DNA from 3 places in the Mesorhizobium sp. RIZ17 genome. Region 3 is predicted to be linked to each of the others. Evidence: predicted binding sites of a transcription regulator. Region 3 holds the regulator's gene; each other region holds the start of a gene.

Region 1 (4,965 bases), 3.2 Mb from region 3:
AGCGCCAGGCCGGCCAGCACCTCGGCATAGCCCTGGATCAGCGCGCCGGCCACGGTAACCGGTGCCGTCGCACCCATCATCATGTAGGACGAAACCATGCTCGCCTCGCCCTTCATCGCGATCGCCCGCAGGCATTTCAACGGGTTCGGCCAATAGGTGAGCGGCGGTGTGGCGTTGATCAGATGGAGGAGATTGCATTCGCCGCCACGCGCCGGTCGCCCCACCGCCGCGGCCGTCAGGTCGATCACCGCCTCGGCTGCCGCCGGCGAGGCGATGCTGCCCATGAGCGGCTTGTCGGAATGGGTGAGATGCGCAAGCAGCATTTCCAGCGGCCGCCGGTCCTCGGCTACGTCCTCCATGACACAGATCATCTGTCCGGTGTTGGTCAACCCGGGAGCGGCATGCGCGGCGGCGACGAGATCGCCATAGATCCGCCGGCTGCCCGCTACTCTCGTTCCATTGTCGAGCACGACATTGGGCGCGCCGTAGATCGGCGCGAAGACCGGCGGCGCCCTTTCTCCGACAGTCGTATCCCTTGCGGGGTTCCTGCCGCGCAGAAGGAATTTTTCTGGCGCATGCCGGCGCACGATGCGGCGCAGCTCGGCCCCGTCCAGGCGCACCACATCGCCGCTCGCCACGCCACCGGCCTGCTTCAGCATGTCGATGGTTTGCGGATCGTCCATGAAGCGGATTCCGGTTTCCTCCAGCACCCGGTCGGCCGCCTTCTCGATCGTCTCGAGCCCGGCCTCGTCGCGCCCGGGGCGATAGGACGAGGCGATGAAGTCCGCCGCGCGATGTTCAGGAACCAATGTAGCCGACATGCATCCCCCGGCCGGCGCAAAAGGTTCGACGGCACCGACGTGCCGGATTATCCGGATTCGGTTTGCCTTCGCGAGGCTCCTGCCGCGCCACCTTGCGTCGCTTCCAGGAAGGCGTCGCGCCGGCGACGGGTGAGGCAAGCATCGGCCGTGCGGCAACGCGACCGCAATGCGCTTTTCGGCATTTCGCGGAGGAAAAGGCACCGAAGTATCAAATGTTAGCGCGCTTTGACCAACAACCCCATACCTCGTCAAACGCGCCTGTTTTGAATCACTTTGACATCCGCTGTGACCGGGCCGCTCGGCCCGCTCATGGAAGACATGAATGCTTGAATCCCTTTTCCTGAATCTCGGCCAGCACGACAGCCTATCCGACGACGAGAAAACCCTGCTCGGCGACTTGATGGCGGGCGAACGCCACTTCGCCGCTGGTCAGGACATCGTCGCGTCGGGATCCCGGCCGGCCTCCAGCACTCTCGTGCTCGACGGGCTCGCCGCCCGTTACAAGGTGCTTGCTGATGGCGGCCGGCAATTCACCTCGCTGCAGGTTCCAGGCGATTTCGTCGACCTCTACGCCTTCCTGTTGAAGACGATGGACCACGGCGTCATCGCGCTTTCGCCTTGCCGCGTCATCCTGGCCGACCATTCGAAGCTGCGCAGCATCACCGAGCGGGCGCCGCATTTGACGCGGCTGTTGTGGCTCGACACGCTGATCGACGGCGCCATCCACCGCGAGTGGATCGTCGCCATGGGGCGGCGCTCGAAGGTCTCGCATCTGGCGCATCTGTTCTGCGAGCTGTTCGTCAGGCTGGAGGTGGTGAAGCGCACCAACGGCATGAGCTTTCATTTGCCCGTCTCGCAGGCCGAGCTCGCCGACGTGCTGGGCCTGTCGGTGGTGCATATGAACCGCGTCATTAGCGCGCTGCGCAACAGCGGCGTGATCGCCTGGGCGAACCATACGGTGACGATCCTCGACTGGCAGAAGCTGCAGCAGATCGCCGAGTTCGATCCGACCTATCTCTCAATGACGCGCGAACCGCGTTAACTCTCACGGCCTGCCGCCGGCGAGGCGCCTTCGGATGTTATTTGCCGAGGGCATGAAACATGCCGCCGCCTCGAAAGTTCCTACTGGAAGGAGGCGGATGATGATCGGCGGAAATGACGGCAAGACACGCCACGCCGAGAACGGCAAAGCGGCTCAGCCAGCGAAGAGCGGTGTCGAATTGCTAGCCCTTCGGCTGGCGAAGGACACGGACATCTCCGAGGACGACGCCCGCGAACTGATCAAGCTCATTGGCACCGACTGGACCTCGTTGGTGCGCGAGGCGAGGTTCCTCAAGAGCCGGCACTGATCAGAGTTCTTCTGTTTTTCGCGCTCACCGGAACTATCTCGCCTCAGGAACGCTATCTCACTGCAGTTATTTCTAAATTAGGCATCGATAATAGAGCATGAAGGCCAAACTCATTTCAAAGAGCGCTGGTGCCATGGCCATCATGACCGCTGCATTTGCCGGCGCCAGCGCCGGAACGTCAGCATTGGGAGAGCAGACATGAACAATATCATCTGGCTCGTAGGAGCGGTCGTCATCGTCATTGCCATTTTGGGCTTTCTCGGCTTCCGGTGACGCCGAAGCAGGGCCCAATGCCGCTGCGTGAATCGGGGCTGCGTCGGCCCTGACCTGCCATACGACGGCGCAGTTGGAACGCTAGTGTTTCAGGGAAGACCGAAACGCCAGCCCGACTTCCGCAGATCGCATCTCAGGTCGGCGCCCTATTTGCCGGCGGCCTTTTTCTTCGCCTTCTTTACCGGCTCCTCCACTGGCTCCTGCGCCAGTCTGGCCTCGCGAAGACGCGCCGTCTTTGCAATTCTGGCCGCCGCCTCCCCGTCGATGATGGCGCGCGCGGTTTTTGTGGTGGCCTCGTTCTTGGCGTCGCCTTTCGGCTTGAACACATTCGTATCAGCCATGTGCTACCTCGCTATACAAAATGAAAAAGGCCGGGCGAACCCGACCTTCCCTCAAAGCCCCAGCGCCTGTGCCAGTACATCCGTGGTCAAAGGCGCCGATGCATGGCTTAGGCGGCCTGCAGATTCTCCGCGGCGCTCTTGCCGCTGCGGGCGTCCTTGACGACGTCAAAGCTTACCTTCTGGCCTTCGACGAGAGAACGCATCCCGGCGCGCTCCACGGCAGAGATGTGAACGAACACGTCCGGCTGGCCGCCGCCCTGCTCGATGAAGCCAAAGCCCTTGGTGGCGTTGAAAAACTTCACGGTTCCAGTAGTCATACGATTTCCTTTCAAATCGACGCAAATTACCGCCGCTTGGCCGAATGCCAAACGTCACAGTTTTCGAAATTGAGAGGGAAGATCGTCGGGGCACAAAGGCGCCAGAAACAACGTTCGTTCAGCAAGATCGATATCACACATATAGCGTTTAAACTGACTCCCGGCAAGACAACCCCGGATATATTTATCCAAGGCCCTCCTTTCGCAGTGAGCCAGCCTGCGCATCTCGGCCTGGGCGATTCAGCCGGCCACCTCCTTCGTCATGGAACATTCAGGTGCCGGTGAAGTTCACCTTGCGCAATGTGGTTTGGTCGGCTCCCGGTTTGGCAATGGCTAATTATCTGACGCTTCCGGCAACTTCTCGTAACCGGTTCCGCGTGGTCGTGGAAACACCGCGGGGATCGGCCGCGAAACTCGCCTATGAACCGAAGACCGGGGTGTTCGAATATTCCCACCCCCTTCCTGTCGGTAACACCTATCCCTACGATTGGGGCTTCGTGCCATCGACGCTGGGAGACGATGGTGATCCGCTGGACGGGCTCGTCATCCACCAGGCCGCCGGCGCTCCGGGGGTCGTGATAAAATGCGACCTGCTGGGCGCGCTCAGGGTAAAGCAGCGCGATCCCGACGGCTCGAAAGTCCGCAACGACCGGTACATTTTCTGCCCTCATAAGGAAGACGCGCCGGATGAGCCCGTGGCGTCAGTCGATGTGCCTGAAGATCTTCGCCGGGAAATAGAGCAGTTCTTCCTTTCCTCGGTGCTGGGTACCGGCAAGAAAATCAAGCTGAAGGGCTGGCAAAACGCGGCCGAGGCCAGGGCCTCGCTGACGAAGGGAATGAAATCCTTCAAGCGAAAACTCGCAAATCGGTGAGCGGCTGATGCCCGTCTCCCGCCCTATTCCTGCAAACGCCGTGCATCTTTGCGTCGACATGCAGCGCATGTTCATGCCGCCCGGACCGTGGGCGGTCGAGTGGTTTCCCCAGATTCTGCCCAAGGTGCTTCGGCTCACCGAGCGGTGGCCGGCACGAACCATCTTCACCCGCTTCATTCCGGCACTGCGGGCAGGAGAAGGGCATGGCCAGTGGCGCAGCTACTATGAGCGCTGGGCAGAAATGACGCTTGAAAAAGCAGGGAACGACATCATCGAGTTGGCGCCGGAGCTGAAGGATTTCGTTCCGCCGGCACGACAGTTCGACAAACCCGTCTATTCGCCCTGGTTCGGAGGCAGGTTGAGGCGCGCGCTTGCAGCCGAGGATGTTGACACAATTGTCGTCAGCGGAGGCGAGGCCGACATGTGCGTTTTGGCCACGCTTCTTGGAGCTATCGATTTCGGCTTTCGAACGGTTCTGGCGGAGGATGCGATTTGCAGCACCTCCGACGAAGCCTATGACAGCATCATCAGGCTGTTCACCAAAAGATATTCGCACCATGTGGAAGTCGCCCCGGTGGATGAAATCCTGGAGTCCTGGGCTTAGCCCGTGCGCCAAAGATCAACGCGTAGCCTCGTCAATAACAATTGAGGGTCCAGGGCCTTCACCGGCAAAAAATCTATTCGGAACAACTTGCGGGCGGCCGTGTTGGTGATGATCCAACCCCACCAGGAGATGCAGAAATGGCGACGACGAAAGCGGCCTCGAACAAGGGCCTCAACGAACTTTTCCATGACACGCTGAAAGACATCTACTTCGCCGAAAAGAAGATTCTGGCGACGCTGCCCAAGATGGCCAAGGCGGCGCAGGACGATGCGTTGAAGGCGGCCTTCGAGAAGCACCGCGACCAGACCGAGGAGCATGTCGCGCGTCTCGAGGAAGTGTTCGAGGTGATCGACAAGAAGCCTGTGGGAAAGACCTGCGCGGCCATCAT
Region 2 (4,965 bases), 1.5 Mb from region 3:
AGGCGCCCGAACACGCCATGCTGGCGGATCACGTCCCAGCGCACCGTCGCGTCCTTGCCGTGGACGTGGAAGATGCGCGGCGCCCATTTGCGGATCTGCGGCATCGGGTCGATCAGGTAGACGAGCTGGTGGCAGGGCTCCCATTCGAGCCCGAGATTGTCGTTGGGCAATTCGTTGAACATCAGTTCCCAGGCGTCCGGGTTGTGCGCGATGTTCCAGTCGCCGCTCGCCCAGTTGCCGTCCATGGCGCAGTTCTCGAAGGCGATGCGCACGCCCTTGTCGGCGGCGCGTTTGGCCAGCGGCCCCCAGACCTCGCGGAAGCGGGGCAGGCTGTCGGTCAGCTTCTTGCCGCGCAGGCGGCCGGTGAAGCCGCTGACTATCGAAGCGCCGAACAGATGCGCATGGTCGATGACGGTCTCCCAGGCCGCGAGCACGCCGCGATCGACTTCGCCGCTCTCCAACGGATTGCCGAACACGCCGATCGAGGACACGGTGACGTCGGCGTCGCCGATCGCCTCCCTTATTTGGCCGGCGAGCCGCGGCAAATCCTTACCGCCCAGCGTCTGCCAGAAGAAGGGCTGGATGCTCTCGAAACCGAGCGGCAGGATCTGCCTGATATAGGCCGCCGGGTCGTCGAGATTGGCCCGCACCATGGTGCCGATCCTGATATCGAGAAGCGGGCTCGGCATCATTGTGGCTCCTGTGCGATGGCGATACGGCGCCCGGTCTCGGCGCTCTCGATGGCGCCGAACACCATGGCCAGACTGCGGATATTGTCGGTGCCGCGCGTTTCCGGTTCCGTGCCGGTCTCGATCGCGTGCATGAAATCCTTGATGATGCCGAGATGGCCGTCGACGCGATCGGCGGGATCGAGCGGCGGCACCTCGATCGGCCGGGTCTTGTCGATGATACCGTCGCGGCCGGACGCAACCACTTCCGCCTTCAGCCCGTCATGGCCATCCCACAACAGGGAGCCGTGCTGGGCGACGATGCGCCAGCTGCCTTCCCAACTGGTCCTGAAACCGTCTGCGCACCAGGAGCCGGCATAGGTAAAAACCTTGCCGCCGCCGAAGTCGAAGACCGCACTTGCCGACGATCCCTGCCGGTACCACGAACTGGCCGGCTCCCATTCCTGGCAATAGACGCCGGCAGGCTCGCCGGCCACCATGTAGCGGGCGGCATCGAAGGTGTGGATCGCCATGTCGAGCAGGAGCACATGCGCCATCTCCTCGCGAAAACCGCCGAAATGCGGGGCGACGAAGAAGTCGGCGTGGATGCTTGTCGGCGCGCCGATCGCGCCGGAATCGAGGAACCGCCGGATGCGCCGGACATTGGCGACGTAGCGGCGGTTCTGGACCACCGCATGGATGCGCCCGGCAGCCCGCGCCGCGGCGATGATGGCGCGCGCATTGTCCGGGCTGTCGGCCAGCGGCTTTTCCGTGAGCAAATGGCAATGATGGGCAAAGGCCGAAAGCGCAACCTCGCGCCGGGCGGCGGGAACCACGACGTCGAACACGGCATCGGGTTTTGTCTGATCGAGGACGGCATCGATGCTGGTGCCGATGACCGCGCCGGAAAGCTCGTATTCGCGCGCCCTTGCCTGTGCCCGGTCGGCATCGAGGTCGACAAGGCCGACAATGGCAAGCCCGTCGATCTGCCTCGCGGCATCGAGCCATTGCCTGCTCATGGCTCCGCAGCCGACCAGGACGACCTTCATCATCCAGCGCTCCTCCTCCGCCCGGTCCCTCCAGACCGGTCGTCACGGCATTCACGGCGAGACCGTAAACGTTTTTCCGTAAACGTTTACGAGAACACACCCGATGACATAGAATGTCAACAGGCTGCCTCTCAAAAATCTTCCGGAAGCCTTGGCCCGGGCGGCAGCCAATGCTAGACCGGCTCACCGTTTACGAAAACGGTGAACCGGTCTAACTCTTTGTTTTTGACGCAATTCCGAACGGAAACCGCTTCGCGCTTTTCCTGGAATTGCTCTGGCCAAGGCAAGGGAGAGTGGCTCTTGGCGTCCAGCATTCACGACCTTGCGCGTCATCTGAACATTTCGATCGGCACCGTGTCGCGCGCGCTGAACGGCCGTGCCGACGTCAATGCCGATACGCGCAGGCGCGTGCTCGATGCGGCCAAAGAGCTGAACTATTCACCCAACCAGTCCGGCCGCAGTCTCAGGCAAGGCGCCACCCGCTCGATCGCCTTCATGCTGCAGCCGCATCCGGGCGACCAACAATATGGCGAGCCCTTCTTCATCCCGTTCCTGATCGGGCTGCAGGCGAAGCTCGCCGAGCATGACCTCGATCTGATGGTCGTCATGGGAGAGCCCGGCCAATATCAGCAGGAGCGGTTGCGCCGCGTGGTCGAGACGCGCCGGGCCGACGCGGTCGTGTTGGCCAATACGCGAAGGGAAGACGACCGGATCGACTATCTCAGCAAGGCCGGCTTTCCCTTCGCCACGCTTGGCCGAAGTCAGTCCGGCGGCGACACCTATCCTTCGCTCGATATCGATTTCGAGAGGGCGGGTGATGAAGCCGTCGAGCGGCTGGTCGCGCGCGGCCACCGCCGCATTGCCGCCATCCGCCCTTCGCTTGATCTCAACTTCGGCTACCTGTTCCTCGACGGCTACCGCAAGGCGCTGAGGCGGCACGGCATCGAGGTCGACCCCGACCTGATCGCCGACGGTTTCATCAACGAGACCGGCGGCTACCAGGTGACGCCGCAAGTCATGCGCTCCAAGGCCCCACCGACGGCCATCATCTTCAACAATGACGCGATGGCGCTTGGCGGCTGCAAGGCGCTGGCAGAGATGGGCATCAGGCCGGGCCATGACATGGCCGTGATCGTCATCGTCGACACGCCGCTCTGCCGCTACTTCTCGCCGACGCTGACCGCCTTCCGTCCGGCACTGGAGGCCATGGGCCGGCGGCTGGCCGAGATGCTGCTCGCCTCCCTTCCCGCCTTCGCCGGGCCCGAAGGCACACGCATCATACGCGAAGTCTGGCCGCTGGAGCTGATCGCGCGCGAGAGCGATTGAAGCGCCTTTCCTTCTCCCCTTGTGGGAGAAGGTGTCGCCGAAGGCGACGGATGAGGGGTGCTCCAGGGAAAGCCGGCGTCTCACTCCGCTGGAACACCCCTCAACCGTCTCGGCGCTGCGCGCCGATCCACCTTCTCCCACAAGGGGAGAAGGAGAAGGGCGCCCCTCCTGTCACGCAACCATCACGTTGGCGTCCTAGACCGCTTGGCGGAAACTACTGGCGGCTGTCGATGCGACGCCTGCTCCGATCTGCTCGTCACGAAGGGGATATCCATGAAACATCTCAACCGAACCACCGCGCTCGGCGCGGCACTCGCCCTGTTCACCGCGCTGACCCCGGCGCTCGCCGACGGCGTCGCCTATGTCAACAAAGGGCTCGTCGGCATCGGTCGCATCCCGGCCAGCCAGAAGGACAAGTTCGGCGAGACCTTCGGTTCGGGTTCCGGTATGGCGATCGACACCAAGGGCTGGGCGCGCGACGGCGCGGGCTACAAGGGCTCGCTCTGGCTGCTGCCGGATCGCGGCTACAATGTCGTCGGCACCACCGATTATCGCGCTCGCGTCAACACCATCGCGATCGAGCTGACGCCGACCGCTCCTGGCGCGGCGCCGGCCGCCGGACAGGAACAGACCGGCGTCAGGGCGACGCTCGCCGACACGATGCTCTTGGCCGACGACAAGGGCACTGATTCCACCGGCCTTGATCCGCTCGACGGCGTGCGCGAAGCGGCCGGCGGCATGCCGATCCTGCCGCAGGCCGAAAACGGCAAGCTGGCGCTGGACGACGAAGCGATCGTGCGGCTGCCCGACGGCACGATGTTCATCTCCGACGAATATGGCCCCAACATCTATCGCTTCTCGGCCGAAGGCCGCCTGATGTCGGCGACGCAGCCGCCCGCGGCCCTGGTGCCGATGCGCCACGGCAAGCCGAACTTCGCCTCCGACAACCCCGGCCCGGGCGCAGCCGAGCCCAGTCCGAAGGATCCCGAGACCGGCCGCCAGAACAACCAGGGTCTCGAAGGCATGTCGATGACGCCTGACGGCAAGTTCCTGATCGCCGTGCTGCAGTCGGCGGCCCGCCAGGACGGCGGCGATTCCGGCTCGACGCGCCAGAACACCCGCGCGCTGGTCTATGACGCTTCCGACCTCGCCCACCTCAAGCTGGCGCACGAATATGTCGTTCCGCTGCCGATGTTCAAGGACGCCAAGGGCAAGACCAAGATCGCCGCCCAGAGCGAGATCGTCGCGCTTTCCGACAAGAGCTTCCTGATGCTGGCCCGCGACTCGGGCAACGGCCAGGGCCTCAAGGGCGACGAGTCGCTCTATCGCAAGATCGAGATCGTCGACCTCTCCGCCGCGACCGATATCGCCAACGGCCCGTTCGACGCCGCCGACAAGCCGGTCGCGCCCAAGGGCGTGCTCGACCCGTCGGTGACGCCGGCCAAGCTCACCTCGTTCATCGACATCAACGACAAGGGCGAGCTCAGCCGCTTCGGCCTGCACAATGGCGCGCCGAACGACAAGAACAACCTCTCGGAGAAGTGGGAAGCGATGTCGCTGGTCTCTGTGCTCGACCCCAAGCTGCCCGACGACTATTTCCTGTTCGTCGCCAACGACAACGACTTCCTCACCCAGGACGGCTTCCAGGTCGGAGCTTCGTACAAGGCCGAGGATGGCGCCGATGTCGACACCACCTTCCTCGTCTATCAGGTCACGCTGCCTGGTCTGTCTGGGAACAGCCTCGCCGCAAACTAGTTCTGCTTCGGATCGTATGTCGAGCGGCATATGACCGAGCGCGGAAGGGATGCATGAGCATCAGGCCTGCGATAGCATCGCGGGCCTGATTCATTTTCGGTGCTGCCATGGATGACGAAAAGCCCACCCGCCGGCGGACCGCCGACCTGACCAGCGGCCCCATACCG
Region 3 (4,965 bases):
TCATCTATATTTTCCACGGCATACCGGGGCTCTCCAGCCTGTTTGCCGGCCCGCCCTACGGCATCGGCCTGCTGACCTCGTCGCTGATCCTCGCCATCATGGTGCTGCCCTTCATCACCTCGATCACCAAGGACGTGTTCGACACGGTGCCGGCGGTGCTGAAGGAATCGGCCTACGGCATCGGCTGCACGACCTGGGAAGTGACCCGGCGCGTGACCATCCCCTATACCCGCGTCGGCATCATGGGCGGCGTCATGCTCGGCCTCGGCCGCGCGCTCGGCGAGACGATGGCCGTCACCTTCGTCATCGGCAACGCCCACCGCATCAGCGCCTCGCTGTTTGCGCCGGGCACGACGATCTCGGCGACCATCGCCAACGAATTCACCGAGGCCGACGGCGATCTCTATACGTCCTCGCTGGTATCGCTCGGCCTGATCCTGTTCATCATCACCTTCATCATCCTCGCGCTCGCACGCTACATGCTGTTGCGCATCGATAGCCGCACGGGAGCCTGACCGATGTCGACTGCCGCATCGCTTCACCAAAGCCGCAAACGCAAGAACGCCGTGATGATGGCGCTGTGCGTCGTCGCGGCGGGCATCGGCCTCGCCTGGCTGGCGTTGATCCTCGGGGCGCTGCTCTATAAGGGGCTCTCCGGGGTGAACCTGGCCGTGTTCACGCAGATGACGCCGCCGCCCGGCGACGCCGGCGGCCTGCTCAACGCCATCTACGGCAGCATCGTCATGACGATCATCGGCATCATCGTCGGCACGCCGATCGGCGTGCTGGCCGGTACCTACATGGCCGAGTACGGGCGCTTCTCGAAGCTCACGACGATCGTGCGCTTCATCAACGACATCCTGCTGTCGGCGCCATCGATCATCATCGGCCTGTTCGTCTATGAGCTGATGGTACGGCCGATGGGGCACTTCTCGGCGATTGCCGGCGCCGTCGCCCTGTCGATCCTGGTGATCCCCGTCGTGGTGCGCACCACAGAGGACATGCTGAACCTCGTGCCCAACGCGCTGCGCGAAGCGGGCACCGCCATCGGCGCGCCACGCTGGGTGGTGATCCGCTCGGTCGCCTACCGCGCGGCCCTGTCCGGCATCGTGACCGGCATCCTGCTGGCGATCGCCCGCATCTCCGGCGAAACCGCGCCGCTTCTCTTCACCGCGCTCAACAACCAGTTCTGGTCGAGCAATCTCAATGCCCCGATGGCCAGCCTGCCGGTGACCATCTTCCAGTTCGCCCTCAGCCCTTACGAGGAATGGCAGCAGCTGGCCTGGACGGGCGCACTCATAATCACCCTTACGGTTCTCGGGCTGAGCATTATCGCCCGCAGCCTGACCGGACGCAGAGAGGACAGATGAAACCGATGTTGTCCACCGACCTGAACGTAGCCGACACGACCGTCGAGAAGGCCAAGATCGAGGTCAAGAACCTCAATTTCTACTATGGCCAATCGAAGGCGCTGAAGGACATCAACCTGTCCTTGCCGGAGCGCAGCGTGACCGCCTTCATCGGCCCGTCGGGCTGCGGGAAGTCGACGCTGCTGCGCGTGCTCAACCGCATCTACGAGCTCTATCCGAAGCAGAGCGCCGAGGGCCAGGTACTGCTCGACGGCAAGAACATCCTCGACCGCTCGCAGGACCTCAACCTTCTGCGCACCAAGATCGGCATGGTGTTCCAGAAGCCGACGCCGTTCCCGATGTCGATCTACGAGAACATCGCCTTCGGCGTCAGGCTGTATGAGAAGATCAGCAAGGCCGAGATGGACAGCCGCGTCGAGTCGGCGCTGAAGCGCGCCGCGCTGTGGAACGAGGTCAAGGACAAGCTCAACGCCAGCGGCCTCAGCCTTTCCGGCGGCCAACAGCAGCGCCTGTGCATCGCCCGCACCGTGGCGGTGAAGCCCGAGGTCATCCTGCTCGACGAGCCGGCCTCGGCGCTCGATCCGCTGTCGACCGCCAAGATCGAGGAACTGATCGACGAGTTGCAGGCCGACTATACGATCGTCATCGTCACCCACAACATGCAGCAGGCGGCGCGCGTGTCGAGGCAGACGGCGTTCATGTATCTGGGCGAGCTGGTGGAGTTCGACCGGACCGAGAAGATCTTCACCTCGCCCCGCGAAAAGCGCACGCAGGACTACATCACCGGCCGCTTCGGCTGAGTTCATACGAGGACATCATCATGGCCGAACATACCGTCGCCTCCTTCGACGAGGATCTGAGGCAGATCAGCCGGCTTATCAACGACATGGGCGATCTGGCCGGCTCCATGGTCGGCGGCGCGACCAGGGCCCTGCTCGAAACCGACAATGCGCTGGCGCAGCGCGTCGTCTCCGACGACGCCATCATGGACGCGCGCCAGCGCGAGCTTGACGACCGCGCCATCACGCTGATCGCCAAGCGGCAGCCGATGGCGGACGACCTGCGCAACGTTGTCGGCTCGATCCGCATGGCGGGCGATCTCGAACGCATCGGCGATCTTGCCAAGAACATCGCCAAGCGCGTTGGCGCGGTCGGCGTCAGCACCGCGCCGCGCGACCTCACGCATTCGATCGATTCCATGGCGCAGCTGGTGCTGATCCAGGTCCAGGCCGTGACCCAGGAATATATGGTGGGCGACGCCACTGCGCTGGCCAAGCTGCGCAACGACGACGAGCGCATCGACGTCAAATACACGTCCGTCTTCCGCGAGCTGTTGACCTACATGATGGAAGATCCGCGCAACATCACCGCTTGCACGCATCTTCTGTTCTGCGCCAAGAATCTCGAGCGCATCGGCGACCATGTGACCAACATCGCCGAGAACGCCTATTATGTGCTCACCGGTACGCAATTGCCCGCCAACCGTCCCAAGCAGGACGAGACGGCAATGTCGGCGCCGGCGGCCTGACGAGAAGGTTACCCCGATGATCGCGCCACGCATCATGGTGGTGGAGGATGAGGAGCCGCTGGGGGTGCTGCTCCGCTACAATCTCGAATCCGAGGGTTACCAGGTGGAAGTGGTGACCCGCGGCGACGAGGCCGAAATCCGCCTTCAGGAAAACGTTCCCGACCTGCTCGTGCTCGACTGGATGGTGCCGGCGGTTTCCGGCATCGAGCTCTGCCGGCGCCTCAGGATGCGGCCCGAGACCGAGCGGCTGCCGATCATCATGCTGACGGCGCGGGGCGAGGAAAGCGACCGCGTGCGCGGGCTCTCGACCGGCGCCGACGACTACCTGGTCAAGCCGTTCTCGACGCCGGAATTCATGGCGCGCGTCAAGGCGCTGCTGCGCCGCGCCAAGCCGGAGGTGCTGTCCAGCGTGCTCAAGGTCGGCGACATCGTGCTCGACCGCGAGTCGCATCGCGTCTACCGCAAGAAGAGCGAGATAAGGCTCGGCCCGACCGAGTTCCGCCTGCTCGAATTCATGATGCGGCATCCTGGCCGCGTGTTCTCGCGCAGCCAACTGCTCGACAATGTCTGGGGCGAGACGATCTATATCGACGAGCGCACGGTGGACGTCCATGTCGGCCGCCTGCGCAAGGCGGTCAACAACGGCCGCATGCCCGACGTCATCCGAACCATTCGCGGGGCGGGTTACGCGATCAGGGAGGATTAGGGATAGGGCGCGGAAGCGCTGACGGGCTCCGCTCCCGGCATCTGCGATGGTGATTAGCCGAGACGCTTCTAGCGTCGTCATCCACGGGCGGAGCAAGGAGCGTAGCGACGCAGCGCAGACCCGAGGATCCATTCCGTGACTTCGACGCGCCGGGGCGGTGCAGAATTCTGCTCCGCTGCGCCTACGATCGAAGTAACGGCATGGATTCCAGGGTCTGCGCTGCGTCGCTTCGCTCCTGTTTCGCCCTGGAATGACGAAGCTGCGGGGCCATCGCTAATCTCAAGCGTCTGCTGCTGTCCTCAGCGACCAGCGGTCACTTCAAAGCCGCTCAGGCCACGTTTTTTCCGCTGCCCGCTCTTGCCTGCATGCCCGGCGCGAAAATCTCCTGGTCGACGAAGGTCAGCGCGCGCATGGCGCAGCCTTCGCGGATCAGCGGCAGCTCGTTAGGCTCGGTGTCGAAGGAGATCGATTCCGAGTGCTGGCCGCCCGCGGTCTGGGCGATCGCCTCCCTTAGCGCCGGCTCGATCAGGTCGAAGGCGGCCGCGCTGACGCCGACCATGGCCACGGGCGCCGGGTCGATGAGGGCGAACAGGCTGCCGAGACCGAAACCAAGCGCCTCGCCTGCCCGACGGTAAGCCTCCCGCTCGGGGCCGTCCTTCTCGCGCGCCTTGGCGGCCAGGGCTCGCATGTCGGCGTCGCCGACGTCGACCGGCTCGGCGTCCTCGCTCATTTTCATGGCGCTGCGCCAGATCGCGTAATTGCCGGCATAGGCCTCGACGCAGCCGCGCCGGCCGCAGCGGCAAAGCGCGCCGCCCGGGCGGTGGATCATGTGGCCGAATTCGCCGCCCGAGGAATGCGTGCCGGTGAACAGCGCGCCCTTCAGCACCAGACCCATGCCGATGCCGTGCGACAGGAGGATGGCGATGAAGTCGTCGCGATAGCGCTCGGGGTCGCGCCATTGCAGCGCCACCGCCATCATGTTGCAGTCGTTCTCCATGGTGGCGGGGATGCCGAATTCCTGCTCGAGGATGTCGGCGAAAGGAATGTCGGTCAGCGGCGTTATCGGCGACCACAGCATGGCCCGTGCGTGGGAATCGGTGATGCCCTGGATGCCCATGGCGATGCGGGCGACGCTGCTCACGTCGAGGTCGGGATCCTGCAGCCGGCGCCGGACGATCGCCACGCATTCGCCGATCAAGTCGTCGCGGGGCATGACAAGCGTGTCCAAGCGCTGCTGCTCCTCGGCGACCACCTGGCCGGCATAATCGATCACGGCGACCGACAGGAAGTTCAGCGACAAGACCACGGTCAGCACCGCGGCGGCTTCAGGGTTCAGCGCCAGGCCGATCTGCGGCCGGCCG

What was found. Region 3 encodes PhoB, which activates phosphate uptake and scavenging genes when phosphate is short. Its sites were predicted from a motif close to TGTCATNNANCTGTCAT; they were not measured.
Region 1: WDX12_RS23890 (inorganic diphosphatase) is a predicted target of PhoB. The motif match lies at 3,360-3,376, and genes of this name have one in related genera.
Region 2: WDX12_RS32205 (esterase-like activity of phytase family protein) is a predicted target of PhoB. The motif match lies at 3,213-3,229, and genes of this name have one in related genera.

The regions. Positions count from the first base shown of each region.
Region 1 covers NZ_CP147861.1:4,929,845-4,934,809, reverse strand. Annotated here, with positions in the region: gene WDX12_RS23915 (trimethylamine methyltransferase family protein) at 1-821, opposite strand, end outside; gene WDX12_RS23910 (Crp/Fnr family transcriptional regulator) at 1,144-1,863, shown strand; gene WDX12_RS23905 (hypothetical protein) at 1,964-2,170, shown strand; gene WDX12_RS23900 (hypothetical protein) at 2,590-2,784, opposite strand; gene WDX12_RS23895 (cold-shock protein) at 2,892-3,101, opposite strand; gene WDX12_RS23890 (inorganic diphosphatase) at 3,377-3,973, shown strand; gene WDX12_RS23885 (cysteine hydrolase family protein) at 3,981-4,577, shown strand; gene WDX12_RS23880 (ferritin-like domain-containing protein) at 4,715-4,965, shown strand, end outside.
Region 2 covers NZ_CP147861.1:6,598,293-6,603,257, forward strand. Annotated here, with positions in the region: gene WDX12_RS32190 (sugar phosphate isomerase/epimerase family protein) at 1-689, opposite strand, end outside; gene WDX12_RS32195 (Gfo/Idh/MocA family protein) at 689-1,720, opposite strand; gene WDX12_RS32200 (LacI family DNA-binding transcriptional regulator) at 2,018-3,043, shown strand; gene WDX12_RS32205 (esterase-like activity of phytase family protein) at 3,317-4,798, shown strand; gene WDX12_RS32210 (MATE family efflux transporter) at 4,906-4,965, shown strand, end outside.
Region 3 covers NZ_CP147861.1:1,238,277-1,243,241, reverse strand. Annotated here, with positions in the region: gene pstC (phosphate ABC transporter permease subunit PstC) at 1-515, shown strand, start outside; gene pstA (phosphate ABC transporter permease PstA) at 519-1,370, shown strand; gene pstB (phosphate ABC transporter ATP-binding protein PstB) at 1,367-2,170, shown strand; gene phoU (phosphate signaling complex protein PhoU) at 2,191-2,898, shown strand; gene phoB (phosphate regulon transcriptional regulator PhoB) at 2,915-3,604, shown strand; gene WDX12_RS06100 (ROK family protein) at 3,933-4,965, opposite strand, start outside.